DNA from 2 places in the Paenibacillus sp. FSL H8-0122 genome. Region 1 is predicted to be linked to the other one. Evidence: riboswitches for the same ligand, from Rfam matches in the RefSeq annotation. Region 1 holds a riboswitch; the other holds the start of a gene.
What was found. Region 1 has a riboswitch for glycine ahead of NSS64_RS29765 (amino acid permease). Riboswitches for the same ligand answer to the same signal wherever they lie in the genome.

Region 1 (7,504 bases):
TTTTGGACACTTGCAGCAGTGGTCTCAGACTGGACCAGCAGCTTCTGAGAGAAGCCGGCTAGCTGGTTAGACCCGCCCGCTACCTGCATGATCCGCGCATTAGCCTGATTCAGGGACAGTGCCATCCGATCGGCAATTTCCCGCAGCTCGGTCTGTCTGCGTACCTGAATGCATACCGCCCCACAGACACGTTCATCCTCTCCATGTACCGGAAGGACCGTACCCACAAATTCGTATCCATAATACTCTTTGGGAACGTTGGCCCTTGAGTATTTATCATTTTTTAGTGCGTGATACAGAGGTTCGTCCGCGTGAATAATCTGCCCGGCGCGAATCCCCAGATCGATGGAATCGCCGGGGTAATAGGCAAGGAACTTCACGGTATCACAGACAGCAATCGATATATCATATGGAAAGGCAGCTTTCAGAATCGGTGCCAGATTCACTATATCTTCAAGAGAGCGGACGATGTTTTTCATAGGTGTGAGTCTCCTTTTAGTCAGGTGGCTTCAGGGTACAGCGAAATCAAGAGTTAAGTTCGACATTTTATGACAAACCTCCTTTAATCAAAAATGAATAATTAAAAATTGATTTTCTCCGCCTACTTGCTGGCGTGCCCAGTGTGGGCGGTTTTTCGACCACATCTGGCCCGCGCGCCTTCGGCGTACCTAGTGTGGGCGGTTTTTCAACCAAAAAAAGCCGAAGCCCGTCAGTCTTTTGCTGACAGGCTTCGGCTTTCCTTCGCTCATTGCGGCTTAACTCTATTGTACTCCTGCCGCTATTGCATCCTTCAACCGGTCCAGCTGCAGCAAGTGATGGCGGTAGTGCATCTCGATCAGCAGATACCATTCTGCCGCAGACAAGGGGCCGAACCGGGGATGAGGGACGGTACTGTGCTCAGGTGCCTGCGCAAGCTTCGGCAGGGTCTCCCGCATCCGTTCAACCACCGTGTTCAGGCCCTGGATCAACTGCTCCTTGCTCTCCGGCTGCACCGGCGTATACTGCGGTGACGGCGGAACATGAACACGTACAGGCGGGAAGCTGCCCCCGGCAAAAATTGCTTTACCCTCCGGGGTCATCTCTGCTTCATTCCCCGCCGCTTCCCCGTTCCCGGCCAGACACTGATGAATATTACGCTGAATATACACAACCGCTCCTGACAACGTTATGTCAGTAGCGTTCAAGCATTCTCGCCGCTTCGGCCCGTACAAGCTTACGCAAGGCTTCCGGCTCCAGGACAACCGCCCCCGCTCCCCAGCCAAGCACCCATTGCAGCAGGTCCTCGGGCTGGCGCACGCGGAAGGTCATAAGCCTGCCGTCTGCCCGGTCCTCCACTTCCTCCAGATAAAAGTTCCCGGATTCAGCCGCCTTGCCCGCGATCTCCGGCTGAACCAAAATGCACACGCGTACATGGCGGTCATCCTCCGGCTGGTACTCGTGCAGATCGAAATCCGCAGGCGCTTCGAACCGGTCATCCAGAATGGTAAGCTCACTCATTCTGGATAAGCGGAAATGACGGATCTCCTGCCGCAGTCCGCACCAGGCCACCAGGGTCCATGCGCCTCTGTTCAAGACAAGTCCATACGGCGAGGCGGTTCGGACACTGTGGTGACTTCCGTCAGCTTCCTGTCTGCCCTTTGTATACCCGAAGCCGATCTTCCGCTGCTCCAGAATCGCGCGTCGGATCTGCTCCATGTACTCCTTCTCCTGTCCTTGCAGCTTATCTTTACTGGTATTCAGCAGCAGGATGCTCTGGCGGAGCCGGGCGGCATTCTCCTTGACATCCTCCGGCAGAACCGCTTCAATCTTCCTACCTGCTGCGGAGGCCTGGTTACCATACTGAGTGTCGAACCGCTGCTCCACGAAATCCGTCCCGATCAGCAGGGTCACTGCCTCCTCGGCGGTGAAGCTGACCGGGGGCAGGAAATACCCTTTTACCAGTGAATATCCCTGACCCGTAGCGCCTACCACCGGCACTCCGGCTTCACTAAGCGCCTGGATATCGCGGTAGATGGTTCTTACGCTAGTCTCGAAGACGGACGCCAGATCCTCTGCCCTTACGACCCCTTTGCGCTGCAGCTCCAGTACGATGGCTAACATGCGGTCTGTCTTGTTCATGCGGCGGCTGCACCCTCTTCATCCTGAAATCAGTTTATGTATTGATTATACTGATTTCCTGATCACTTTTCTCCTTACGGCTTCTAATGGAATACAGAACGAACAGCAGGATGAACCAGAGCGGGGTGAACAGCAGCGCCGGACGGGTCTCGGCAGCAAAGAGCATGATCACAAGAATGGCGGCGAACAGCGTCAGGACGGCATAGTTAATTACCGGGGTGAACGGCGCTTTAAATTTGGAAGCGGCATGTAAGTCCGGGCGGTTCCTTTTATACTTGATATGGCAGACCAGCACAACGCCCCAGACCCAGATGAAGCAAATGGCGCTGATCGTAGTCACGATGCCGAAGGCCTGACCCGGAATAAGCTTGCTGAGCAGTGCCCCGGCAGAGATCACCAGCGTGGAGAGGAATAAGGAATTCGCAGGCACATGATTCCGGTTCAGCTTGCCAAGCTGAGGCGAGGCCTGATTCCGTCTGCTCAGATTGTAGAGAATCCGGCTGGTCGAGAACATCCCGCTGTTGCAGGCGGAGGCTGCCGAGGTTAAGACCACGAAATTGATAATCCCCGCAGCAATCGGAATCCCGACCAGACTGAAGGTGCGCACGAACGGACTTTCAGCCGCGCTAAGCTGGGTCCAGGGATTAATGCACAGCAGCACGAACAGCGCGCCGACATAGAAGAAGAGAATCCGCAGCGGAATTTTGTTGATCGCGGACGGGATGTTTTTCTCAGGATTAGCCGTCTCCGCTGCCGATACCCCCACCAGCTCCACGCCGACATAGGCGAATACCACCATCTGGAAGGAGAACAGGAAGCCCTTCACCCCGTTCGGGAACACGCCCCCGTGCTCCCAGAGATTGCGGACCGACACTGAGCCTGCATCTGTCTTGAACTGGGTCACCAGCAGGACAATGCCCAGGCCGATCAGAGCCAGAATCGTAACCACCTTGATCAGAGCAAACCAGAATTCGAGTTCGCCGAAGCTCTTGACCGTGAGCAGATTGAGCCCGAGCAGAATGATCAGGCAGATCACGGCCGGCACCCACTGCGGAATATCGAACCAGTACTGCACATAGACGCCCACCGCAATCACATCGGCCATCGCCGTCATAATCCAGCAGAACCAATAGGTCCAGCCCGTAATGTACGCCGCACGCGGCCCCAAGTAATCCTCAGCAATGTCTGTAAAAGATTGATACCCCGCCTTCGAGAGCAGCAGCTCCCCCAGCGCCCGCATCACAAAAAACACGGCAATCCCCACGATCAGATACGTGAGCATGATGGAGGGTCCGGCCTGCTGGATCGCCTTGCCTGAGCCGAGGAACAACCCCGTTCCAATCGTGCCGCCGATGGCGATAAGCTGGACGTGCCGGTTTGCAAGCTCTCTTTTTAATTCTGTCTGTGCCATACCTGTTTCCCCCTTAGTGTATATGACGCTGTCCTGCCGGGTAACGCAAAAAGGAGACTGGATATCATCCAATCTCCCGGTTCATAAGAGGTTCCAAATAAGCGTCTGCAGCAGCGGCTAATCCGCACGGCAAAACACAAATTCGGTACTCTTCTGTCCTTTTGCCTGAGATTGTGAACCCTTCGGCGCTGCGGTCTCCCGCAGTCTCTCCAGAAGCTGCTCCAGCTATAGTGTGATCCATAGCCTTCATAGCTTGCGAATATTCAATTATTTGAAGCTGACTTCATGTAAATATTTTTCAATTCTATGCACAGTCCAGACTTCTGTCAATATCATTTGTTACTCTCGTGGTCATCGCCGGGTGTCCTGCACTGCTTCATTGCACGTTATTTCACCGTAATTTTGGTTTCCAGGTCTTTATAATAAGTTTTAGCCCACTGACCCTGCTTGTCTTTGAACATCTTCCCGCTGGCATCTTTGGAATACGTAAAAGGCTTAACGCTAATGGACTTCGGAACGGCTGGGAATGCACTATAGTTCTGTTCCTCGGTACCGCTTGTCCGGACTTTCTCAAACGGCTTGCCCCATGGCGAAATCACATTTCCTTTCTCGTCCACAAGGTCATATAACATTCTTTCCGGGTTGTTCACCTTGGACTTGGCCGCTGCCGGAACTTCCCCCTTAAAGGTCACCTGCAGAGACATCGTTAACGCGGTCATCTCGAAGGAATTCACCGTATAATTGAATTTGTTGTTCTTCTTGGAGACGCCCGGCTTCAGGCTTAACAGGGTCCCCAGCTTGTTCACTTGAACTTTGAAAATAAACGGCTCCTTCACCCCGTTGGCGTATGCCTTCAGCGTCAGGTCGAATTTGTCCGGGATTTGCTGCTTCATGGCTCCCTTACTCAAATAGATCAAGGCTGTGTCCGTATCTTTCAAATTGGGAATGATGGAAGTATCAAACAGCAGCTTTTTCCCATTGATTAACACGTCCACAATCCTGGTCTGGTCCATGAAAGAACCGTTCTTGTCCACCGTCCCTCCCTCCTGCCGGATGCCTGCGATAAGTTGATTACTGTCATAGATCAGATCGGTTAGTGTCAGGGTTACCCCCTCCTGGGTCACGGCCTGATTCGGAGCAGCAGCAAGCCCTTTCTGGAAAACAGCCTTCAGAGTGGCGTTGTCGCTGGCCGCGAACGCGCTGTCAGCCTTAGCATCCTTGTTGACATTGGCTGCCGCCGCTACGGGTACAGTGAATCCCCCGCCGACAACTGCCCCTCCGAGTACAGCAGTTACTGCTGTTGCTATCATTGCTTTCTTCATCGTATTTAAGCTGATCGTGTACATAGTTTCTCTCCTTTGCTTATTAAGAATATACAGGTATAACGTTCCCCTGCTGCTATTTTGTGACAGGAGCGCAGAATAACATCCTACCTGCACAAAGTCATTTTTGAATAAACAGGGTCATTTGCAAGAGAGAATTCGGTTCAACCGCTCTACTATAATAAATTCATCCAGAACAAGTAGAGTGAGGTTAGAACTTATGGCAAATCCCGCACCACAAGCTATGAACAACAAGTTAGCGACACAGCCCCAGGGCCGTTTCGGCCGTCTGCTGCACAATATCGTGCGATACCGGGTGCTGCTGCTGATGCTGCTGCCCACATCGATTATTTTTTTCATCAACTGCTATATTCCGATGTTCGGATTATTCATTGCCTTCAAGAACATCAACTACGTGGACGGCATTATGGGCAGTCCCTGGGCCGGGCTCGACAACTTCCGGTTCCTGTTCGCCACCTCTGACGCCCTGCGCGTGACCATCAACACCGTGGGGTACAATGTGGTCTTCATTATCTCAGGGCTCATTCTCTCCGTCTCGCTGGCGATTGCGATCAATGAGGTGCGTAACAAGCTGGCCTCGAAGTTCTTCCAGACCGTCATGATTATGCCGAACTTCCTGTCCATGGTCGTGGTCAGCTTCATCGTCTATGCCTTCCTGCACCCGGAGTACGGCTTCCTGGTCAAGCATATTCTGCCAATGTTCGGCTACTCCTCAGTGAATGCCTATATGCATCCTAACGCATGGCCTTACATTCTGTGGATCACCAAAATGTGGCACTCCATCGGGATCGGCAGCGTCATCTACCTTGCAGCCATCACCGGCATCAGCGAAGAGCTGTACGAAGCTGCGGTGATGGACGGCGCCAGCAAATGGCAGCAGATCACCAAGATTACCCTGCCGCTGCTCACGCCGATCATGGTCATTCTCACGATTCTTAACATGGGCGGCATCTTCCGCTCTGACTTCGGGCTGTTCTACCATGTGACCCTGGACTCCGGTGCGCTGCGCTCAACTACGGACGTTATTGACACCTATGTCTACCGGGGCCTGATCCAGCTCAACGACCTGGGGATGTCCTCAGCGGCGAACTTCTATCAATCGGTCGTCGGCTTCTTCCTGGTCATCGGCGCGAACGCTCTGGCCCGCAAGCTGAACCGCGATACGGCGCTTTTCTAGAAACGGAGGATTCTAATGACTACTGCATCCCGAAGCAACCCTTATACCAAAGGCTCCACTACCGCCCAGATTATTCTGAATGTATTCTTCATCGCCTTCAGCCTGGCATGTATTCTGCCGATCCTGCTCATTGTCGCCATCTCCTTAACCAACGAGAAGGCCTTGACGCTGCAGGGTTACAAGTTCTGGCCCGATCATATCGACGCGTCTGCGTACCAATATCTGTTCAAGCATTCGGAGACACTGGTTAAGGCGTATGGCGTCAGCCTGACGGTTACGGTGATCGGAACTGTGCTGGCCGTGCTGCTGATTGCGCTGTATGCGTATCCGCTCTACCGGAAGGATTTTCCTTTCAAAAAAACATTCAACTTCTACCTGCTGATCACCATGCTGTTCTCGGGAGGGCTTGTCCCCTTCTATCTGCTGTACGTGAACTATCTCGATCTGAAGGACTCGCTGGTTGCGCTGATCCTGCCCGGCCTGTCCAATGCCTTCTATATCTTCATCACCCGTACCTTCTTCCAGCAGACGATCCCGGAAGAGATGATTGAATCCGGCAAGCTGGACGGGGCCTCGGAATGGCGGATATTCTTCCAGCTTGTGCTTCCGATCTCCCTGCCTGTTCTGGCTACGATCGGTCTGTTCACTACACTGATGTATTGGAATGACTGGTTCAACTCCATGCTATTCATTAATGACACCGACAAGTTCTCCCTGCAATACGTCATGATTCAGATGATCCGCCAGGCGGAATTCTTCAAAACCCAGCTTGCAGGCAGCGGTGTCGCCCTGATGGTACAGGAATCCGTTCCGACCGAAAGTCTGCGGATGGCTATGGTCGTGCTGTCGATTGGTCCGATTCTGTTCATCTATCCGTTCTTCCAGAAGTACTTCACCAAGGGCCTTACGATTGGTGCGATCAAGGGTTAAGCGGTCTAGCTCTGGCGTAAATGCCGGTTAGAATATATGATCTAATTATCATTCGAGGAGGTTCATACAAATGAGAACAACAAGAAGCTCAGGCACGGTGCTTGCCGCTCTGACTGCCGTGATACTGGGCATTACCGGATGCGGCGGGGGCAATTCAGGTGCATCCGCCCCGTCCAAGGCAGAATCGACAGCAGCCGCCGCAACAGCAGGCACGGAAGGCAGCACGAATCCTGATACCTCAACGTTCCGGAAGCTGAAAGTTTACACGGTCGGGAATTTCCCGCAGAATGATACCAAGGCGGTTGTAGATGAGATCAACAAGTATCTCAAAGAGAAAATCAACGCCGAGATTGACTTCCAGGGACTCCCTTGGTCCTCCTGGGCCGAGAAGATGGCACTGGCTTACCAGTCCGGTGAACAGGTCGATCTGACCTTCGCCCCCAACTGGGCAGACTTCGCCAATAACGTAGCCAAGGGCGCGTTCCTTCCGCTGGATGATCTGTTAGCCAAATATGGACAAGGCAT
Region 2 (7,504 bases), 480 kb from region 1:
AATGCTCCATCTCATAAGGTCCCGGTGTTGCGGACACGTATACAATCTGGCTCACCTTGTCTTCGAATTCCTCGAATTGCAGCGGACGGTTATCCAGCGCAGACGGCAGGCGGAACCCGTGTTCTACAAGGACTGTCTTACGCGCACGGTCACCGTTATACATCGCCCGGATCTGCGGCAGCGTCACATGAGACTCGTCAATCACAATCAGCATGTCATCCGGGAAATAGTCCATCAGTGTATAAGGAGTAGCTCCCGGCTCACGGAAGGTAAGCGGACCGGAATAGTTCTCGATCCCCGAACAGAAGCCGACTTCCTTCATCATCTCGATATCATAACGGGTCCGCTGCTCCAGCCGCTGGGCCTCCAGCAGCTTGCCTGCTTCACGGAGCACAGCCAGCCGCTCCTCCAGCTCACGCTCAATATTAACCAGCGCGACACGCATGGTCTCTTCCTGGGTAACGAAGTGGGACGCCGGGAAAATCGCGATATGATCGCGTTCACCGATCAGCTCGCCTGTCAGAACATCAATCTCCGTAATCCGTTCGATCTCGTCTCCGAACAGCTCTACCCGGATCGCATGCTCGCCCTGGGATGCCGGGAAGATCTCAACGACATCCCCGCGCACACGGAACGTACCGCGCACGAAATTAATATCATTACGCTGATACTGGATATCTACAAGCCGGCTCAGAATCTGATTACGCGGCTTCTCCATCCCTACCCGCAGCGAGAGCAGCAGGCTTCCGTATTCCTGCGGCGAACCGAGACCATAAATACAGGACACACTCGCCACGATAATGACGTCACGGCGTTCGAACAGTGAACTCGTTGCCGAGTGGCGGAGCTTGTCAATTTCTTCATTTATGCTGGAGTCTTTCTCAATGTAGGTATCGGAGGAAGGGATGTACGCCTCTGGCTGGTAATAATCGTAGTAACTGACGAAGTAATCCACGGAATTGCTCGGAAAAAATTCTTTGAACTCACTCGCCAGCTGCGCAGCAAGCGTCTTGTTGTGCGCAATAACCAGCGTGGGGCGGTTCAACTTGGAAATCACTTGTGCGATGGTAAAGGTCTTGCCTGTACCTGTCGCTCCCAGCAGCGTCTGGTGCTTCTTGCCCTGCCGGATGCCGTCCAATAACTCTTCTATGGCATGAGGCTGATCGCCCTGGGGTGTATACTCGGACTCCAGTTCAAAAGTCTTCGTACTGACGACAATATCACTCATTTGCCCGTCTCCCCTCTATCGTCTAGAATATATGAATATATTATAATTGTAACCCAATAGCTTCCTCCTCCATACCATACTGAAAAATATGGAAGATAGGAATGCACGTTCCCGTTTATTATACAGCGTTGCCCAGACTGTTGCAAACCATAATATATAGAAATTTAAGGAGCCTGAATTTATGGATTTTACTACAATAATCGGCCTGCTGGCCGGGATTGCCGCCATGATCGGCGGTTTTCTGTGGGAAGGCGGCAGCCTGTCCGGCCTGCTGCAGCCCAATGCTGCCCTGATCGTATTCGGCGGCACACTTGCGGCTGTACTCATCAGCTTCCCGGCCTCCAAGCTCCGAAGCATTCCGGCGGCGTTACGCGTGGCTTTTGGCAGGCAGCAAGATACCAGCCGGGAACAAGCTGAAGAACTGATCGCTATGGCTGCACTCACGCGGCGCGGCGGTGTGCTTGCACTGGAGAAACGAGCGGAGGAACATCCAGATCCCTTCACCCGTGAAGGCCTGTTTCTGATTGTCGACGGCAATGACCCTGACCAGGTCCGGCAGATCCTGGAGCTTGGGATGGATGCCAAGGAACTGAAATATGAAGGCTATGCCAAAATATTCGAAGCCGCTGGCGGCTATGCACCGACCATGGGCATTATCGGCACCGTTATGGGGCTGATCCGGGTACTCAGCAACTTAACGGACCCTTCGAATCTGGGCGCGTCCATTGCCGTAGCTTTTACAGCAACACTCTATGGCGTAGCCAGCGCCAATCTACTCTTTTTACCCATTGCCTCCAAAATTAAATCCCGCAGCCAAAGTGAGCTGGGCAACATGGAGATGCTGCTTGTTGGCATTCTGTCCCTGCAGAACGGGGATCACCCGCATCTCGTCCGGCAAAAGCTGGCCCCCTTCCTGGCAGACGCCCCTAAACGCAGCGCCAGCACCAGTCCGGGAGACCCGCTATGAGACAAAGAAACCGCCGGCAGCCCCGCGCCGCCGCAGGCAAAGAGAGCCGGGACCGCTGGATGATTACCTACGCGGATCTGATCACGCTTCTGCTTATTTTCTTCGTGATTCTGTATGCCATGAGCAGCCTCGATTCGCAGAAATATGCCATTGTCAGCGGCTCCTTATCGGATACCTTCAAGAGCGGAAGTACAGTGCTGGAAGGCGGAAGCGGCGTGCTGGAGGGTAATCAGGGAATCACAGGGACTGGCGTCTCGAAGGGTAATAATGCGGACGGGACGGATGGAGCCGGGGCAGATACTCCTGCAGCCGGACAAGAAGGAGATGGGGCTGCACACCAGCCTTCAGCGCGCGAGCTTGCTTTTCGGGAACAGGAGGCGAAGCTGACTGCGCTTATGGGGGTTATCACCCAATACGTGGAGGAGAATAACCTGGGTGAGCAGATTTTTGTTGCCGATAAGCCGCAGGGCATTGCGATCACGCTCAGTGACCGCTTCCTGTTCGATGCGGGTAAGGCTGAGCTGAAATCGCCTGCACTCCCTGCACTGCGCCAGCTCTCCGGCCTGTTCCGCGGCATCGGCGCGACCATCAGCATCGAAGGCCACACCGACAATGTTCCGGTAACCGCCGCTTCGGAATATACGGATAACTGGGAGCTGTCCGGCGCCCGCGCATTATCTGTGCTGCGCTTTTTCCTGGATAACGAGGGCCTTAGCCCTGATACCTTCCAGTACGCCGGTTACGCGGATACCAGACCTGCATATGATAATGCTACTACCGAAGGCAGACAGAAGAATCGCCGGGTCGAACTCATTGTGCTGCGTCAGCTGCAGGAGGAAGAATAGCACGGAACCACGAGCGAATCTGCTCAGATACCGGCAGGCGGCAAAAGCATATATCCATTCGCTAATATAAGGAGATAGACCGCTATGCAGGATACAAACAGAGCGGCGCCGGAGGCCGCAGGGTTTTTCAGGTTTTTGCGGCTGGCAGTTTCGCTGATCATGATCATTATTGCCCAGGGGATGCTTACCCTCATCGTCGGATTTTTTGCCGCCTTCATGCAGTTCTTCTCCTCCCGCTACTTCTGGGGAGACCTGGCCCGCGTCTATCCGCTGGATAAGCTAATTGCCATTGGCGCTGATTACCTTATTGCCGGAGCTATCTTCGCCCTGGCCTGGTTCGGGGTCTGGTGGATGCTCTACGGCTTGTCCGGGAATGGGCGGATCCGCTGTTTCCCCCTGCTTCTGCTGAGCGCGTATTCGACGTTTCTTCTCCTCTTTTTACAAGTCAATCCGGTCTATAACCCGGAAGCCATGATCCCCAGTTCTGCCGGGGAAGCTACATTTATCGTTTGTATGGGGATGTCTGCCGCCGTGCTTTTCCCGTTTTATTCAGCCGGAGTGTATTATTTCGTGCTCAAGCCCGCCACCCGTCCGCGAAAAAGATACCGTTTCCTGCTGCTGTGCTCTGTATTTGCCGTCGCAGGTCTGGCTCTTCTGCCCTTCCTGTGGCATCTGGCTCCAGACATTTATCCGGGACTGCTTGAGTTTCCGGAATAAGCTACAGACGCAAAAAGGCAGACCTCTCACATTAGTAACATCTAATGTAATAAAGAGAAGTCTGCCGTATTCAGCCGCTTTCGCAAATAAGCTAAGCCTTATTCCCCAACCAGTTCCTTGTACGCTGCCGCATCCAGCAGGCCGGTTACTGCCTCTGCGAACTCTGCGTCCAGCTCCAGCTCAAAAATCCAACCGTCTCCGTAAGGCTGATCATTGATCAGCTCCGGGCTGGCCTCCAGCGCATCGTTGATCTTGGTCACCTTACCGGATACGGGTGAATATAGTTCTGATACCGTCTTCACGGACTCGATACTGCCCACGCTGTCGCCTGCGGAGATCGCCGCACCGACTTCCGGGAATTCTACAAACACGATATCGCCGAGCAGATGCTGCGCATGATCCGTAATCCCTACACGTACTACGCGTCCCTCGCCCTGCTGCGCCCACTCATGCTCTTCGCTGTATAGCAGGTTGTCAAGCACTTCACTCATTTCCAAGCCGCCTCTTTTCCGTAATTGGAGTTCTAAATTTAGTTATAGCCTAAGTTATCGGCTTGCCTAATGTCAATATAACTGACAGTAAAATTAAATTTGTCAACTTTTTGACGTTTTTTGATTGACAGGGCGGAGGGTTACCCGGTTTAATGGAGTCAGTAGAAAAACATATGGTTTGCGAATGATGGCATAGGGAGAGACTGTCTCACAGGAAGACAGCGCCGAAGGAGTAAGCCCGGGATGGGTGAATCTCTCAGGCAAAAGGACCTTTGCCGGACGCATCTCTGGAGAGTATCCGGTTACCTGCGCCGCAGGCTTCACGGATCACCAACGGGGAAACCTGCACCAACAGCTGCAGGGTAACTCTCAGGTACAAAGGACAGAGCGAAAGTCCATTTATGCATGCGTGCATAATGGCTTTCGCCTGTCCTTTTTCGTATGTAATCAAAGCCAAGGGAGTGACGAGATGGAGTCTTTGAGAAGAACACCTTTTTATGATCTCTATGCCGCGTATGCGGAGTCCAGATGTATTGATTTTGGCGGCTGGGAGCTGCCGGTGCAGTTCACAGGCATCGTGAAGGAGCATGAGGCCGTCCGCAATCAGGCCGGACTGTTCGATGTCTCCCACATGGGGGAATTCATGGTTACCGGAGAGGGCGCGGAAGCCTTCCTCCAGAGAATGACCACGAATGATGTCAGCCGCCTGGAAGACGGCGCGGCGCAGTATACTCTCATGCTCTATCCAAGCGGCGGAGTGGTGGACGATCTGCTCGTATACCGGCTGGGTGAGGAGCGTTACATGCTTGTCGTCAATGCGTCCAATATCGACAAGGACTTCCAGTGGCTGCAGGAGCATCTTACCGCTGAATTCAGCGGTGTCACCCTGAAGAATATCTCGGATGAGACGCTGCTGCTTGCTTTGCAGGGACCGCTGGCAGAGACGATTCTGTCCAAGGTCACGCAGGTGTCTCTAACAGAGCTTAAGCCGTTCCACTTCATCGAACACGCTGAAATCTGCGGCGTCACCGTCCTGCTCTCCCGTACCGGATATACTGGCGAGGACGGCTTCGAACTGTATGCTCCCGCAGATACAGCAGCAGCACTCTGGAACGGCCTGCTGGCCGCAGGCGCACCCCATGGCCTGACTCCCGCCGGACTCGGCGCACGCGATACGCTCCGCTTCGAAGCCAAGCTGCCGCTGTACGGCCAGGAGCTGTCGGCGGATATTACGCCGCTTGAAGCCGGTGTCCAGTTCTTCGTGAAGCTGGATGCAGGGGATTTCATCGGCCGTGACGCCCTGCTGAAGCAGAAGGAAGCCGGTCTGCCCCGGCGTCTTGTGGGCCTGGAGATGATCGACCGCGGCATTCCCCGCTCCCACTACCCCGTGTACGCGGACGGAGTCAAGATCGGTGAAGTAACGACTGGCACCCAATCCCCGACACTGAAACGGAATCTCGGACTTGCCCTGCTGGATGCTGCCTATACGGAGATCGGCACAGAGGTGTATGTGGAGATTCGCGGCAAGCAGCTTAAGGCTGCCGTCATCAAAGCCCCATTCTACAAAAGAAGCCAAGGAGTGAAGCCGCAATGAAGCACCGCTATCTGCCTATGACTGAGCAAGACCGTGCAGAAATGATGGAAACCGTAGGCATCCAGTCCATCGACGAGCTGTTCGCCGATATTCCGCAGTCCGTCCGCTACCAGGGAACGATGCCGATGTCCGGCGCTCTGGACGAATACGCACTGCTTCGCCATATGAAGGGTCTGGCTGACAAGAATGCCGACTTCGACACGCACACCAGCTTCCTGGGCGCCGGATTGTATGATCACCATGTTCCGGTTGTCATCAACCATGTGATTTCCCGTTCGGAATTCTATACTGCTTACACTCCTTACCAGCCGGAGATCAGCCAGGGGGAGCTTCAGGCGATCTTTGAATTCCAGTCGTATATCTGTGAGCTGACCGGAATGAAGGTTGCCAATGCCAGTATGTATGACGGCGCAACCGCCTTCTCCGAAGCGGCTGTGCTGGCCGCAGGCGCCACCAAACGCAAGAAGCTGATTGTCTCCCGCACAGTTCATCCTGAAGCGCGTCAGGTGCTGCGTACCTCCGCCAACGCCTGGGGCCTGCAAATTGTAGAGATTGATTATGCTGACGGGTTAACGGATCTCGCTAAGCTGGCCGAAGCCATCGACAGCGATACGGCCGCTGTGCTGGTTCAGTCGCCGAACTTCTTCGGCGGTATTGAGGATCTGCGCAAGATCGAGCCGCTGATCCACGCGGTCAAGGGACTGCTCGTGGTCAGCGCGAACCCCATTGCACTTGGCGTATTGGAGTCTCCCGGACGGCTTGGCGCAGACATCGTTGTCGGCGACGCGCAACCGCTCGGAATTGCCGCTTCGCTCGGCGGTCCGACCTGCGGGTTCTTCGCGGTGGCTGAGCCGCTGATGCGCCGGATGCCGGGCCGGATCGTCGGCCAGACGGTTGACCGGAATGGCAAGCGCGGCTTCGTGCTGACGCTGCAAGCCCGCGAACAGCATATCCGCCGTGAGAAGGCGACCTCGAATATCTGCTCCAATCAGGCACTCTTGGCGCTGTGCGCTTCCGTCTATCTGTCCGTGATGGGCAAGGAGGGCATGCGCGAGGTGGGTGAGCTGAACATCCGCAAGAGCCACTATGCCGCTGGGCGGCTGGCTGAAATCACTGGCGCAGAGCGCGTCTTCACTGCCCCGTTCTTCAATGAATTCGTCCTGAAGCTCCCGGAGGGCAGCAGTGTGAGTGCAGTTAACTCCAAGCTGCTGAAGGAAGGCTATCTGGGCGGCTATGACTTAAGCCGGGATTATCCCGAGCTGGCCGGACATATGCTGGTGGCCGTAACGGAGAAACGAAGCAAGACCGAAATTGACGAATTCGCAAGCGCACTGGAGGGCTGTGTATGAAACCGGAACAAAGTCTGATTTTTGAATTAAGCCGTCCCGGCCGCTCGGCCTACTCCCTGCCTCTGTGTGATGTGCCGCAGGGCGAGGCCCTTGGCTCACTCATTCCCGAAGGACTGCTGCGCAGTGAGCCGGTCGTACTGCCGGAGGTATCGGAAGTGGATGTCATCCGCCACTATACCGCCCTGTCCCGCCGCAACTTCGGAGTCGATAACGGCTTCTATCCGCTCGGCTCCTGCACGATGAAATACAACCCCAAGATCAACGAGGATGTCGCCCGCTTCCCGGGACTCTCCAAGATCCATCCGTATCAGCC

Region 2: linked by a shared signal. The riboswitch ahead of gcvT (glycine cleavage system aminomethyltransferase GcvT) and the one ahead of NSS64_RS29765 (amino acid permease) in region 1 are both predicted to bind glycine.

Annotation. Positions count from the first base shown of each region.
Region 1 covers NZ_JBBOTB010000001.1:6,916,667-6,924,170, reverse strand. The annotation lists gene NSS64_RS29780 (methyl-accepting chemotaxis protein) at 1-479, opposite strand, end outside; gene NSS64_RS29775 (DinB family protein) at 762-1,148, opposite strand; gene NSS64_RS29770 (helix-turn-helix transcriptional regulator) at 1,171-2,118, opposite strand; gene NSS64_RS29765 (amino acid permease) at 2,153-3,529, opposite strand; glycine riboswitch at 3,673-3,752, opposite strand; gene NSS64_RS29760 (DUF5643 domain-containing protein) at 3,916-4,875, opposite strand; gene NSS64_RS29755 (ABC transporter permease) at 5,072-6,049, shown strand; gene NSS64_RS29750 (carbohydrate ABC transporter permease) at 6,065-6,979, shown strand; gene NSS64_RS29745 (ABC transporter substrate-binding protein) at 7,050-7,504, shown strand, end outside.
Region 2 covers NZ_JBBOTB010000001.1:7,394,807-7,402,310, reverse strand. The annotation lists gene uvrB (excinuclease ABC subunit UvrB) at 1-1,228, opposite strand, end outside; gene NSS64_RS31805 (flagellar motor protein) at 1,410-2,195, shown strand; gene NSS64_RS31800 (flagellar motor protein MotB) at 2,192-3,040, shown strand; gene NSS64_RS31795 (hypothetical protein) at 3,125-3,757, shown strand; gene gcvH (glycine cleavage system protein GcvH) at 3,856-4,248, opposite strand; glycine riboswitch at 4,433-4,530, shown strand; glycine riboswitch at 4,534-4,636, shown strand; gene gcvT (glycine cleavage system aminomethyltransferase GcvT) at 4,718-5,842, shown strand; gene gcvPA (aminomethyl-transferring glycine dehydrogenase subunit GcvPA) at 5,839-7,191, shown strand; gene gcvPB (aminomethyl-transferring glycine dehydrogenase subunit GcvPB) at 7,188-7,504, shown strand, end outside.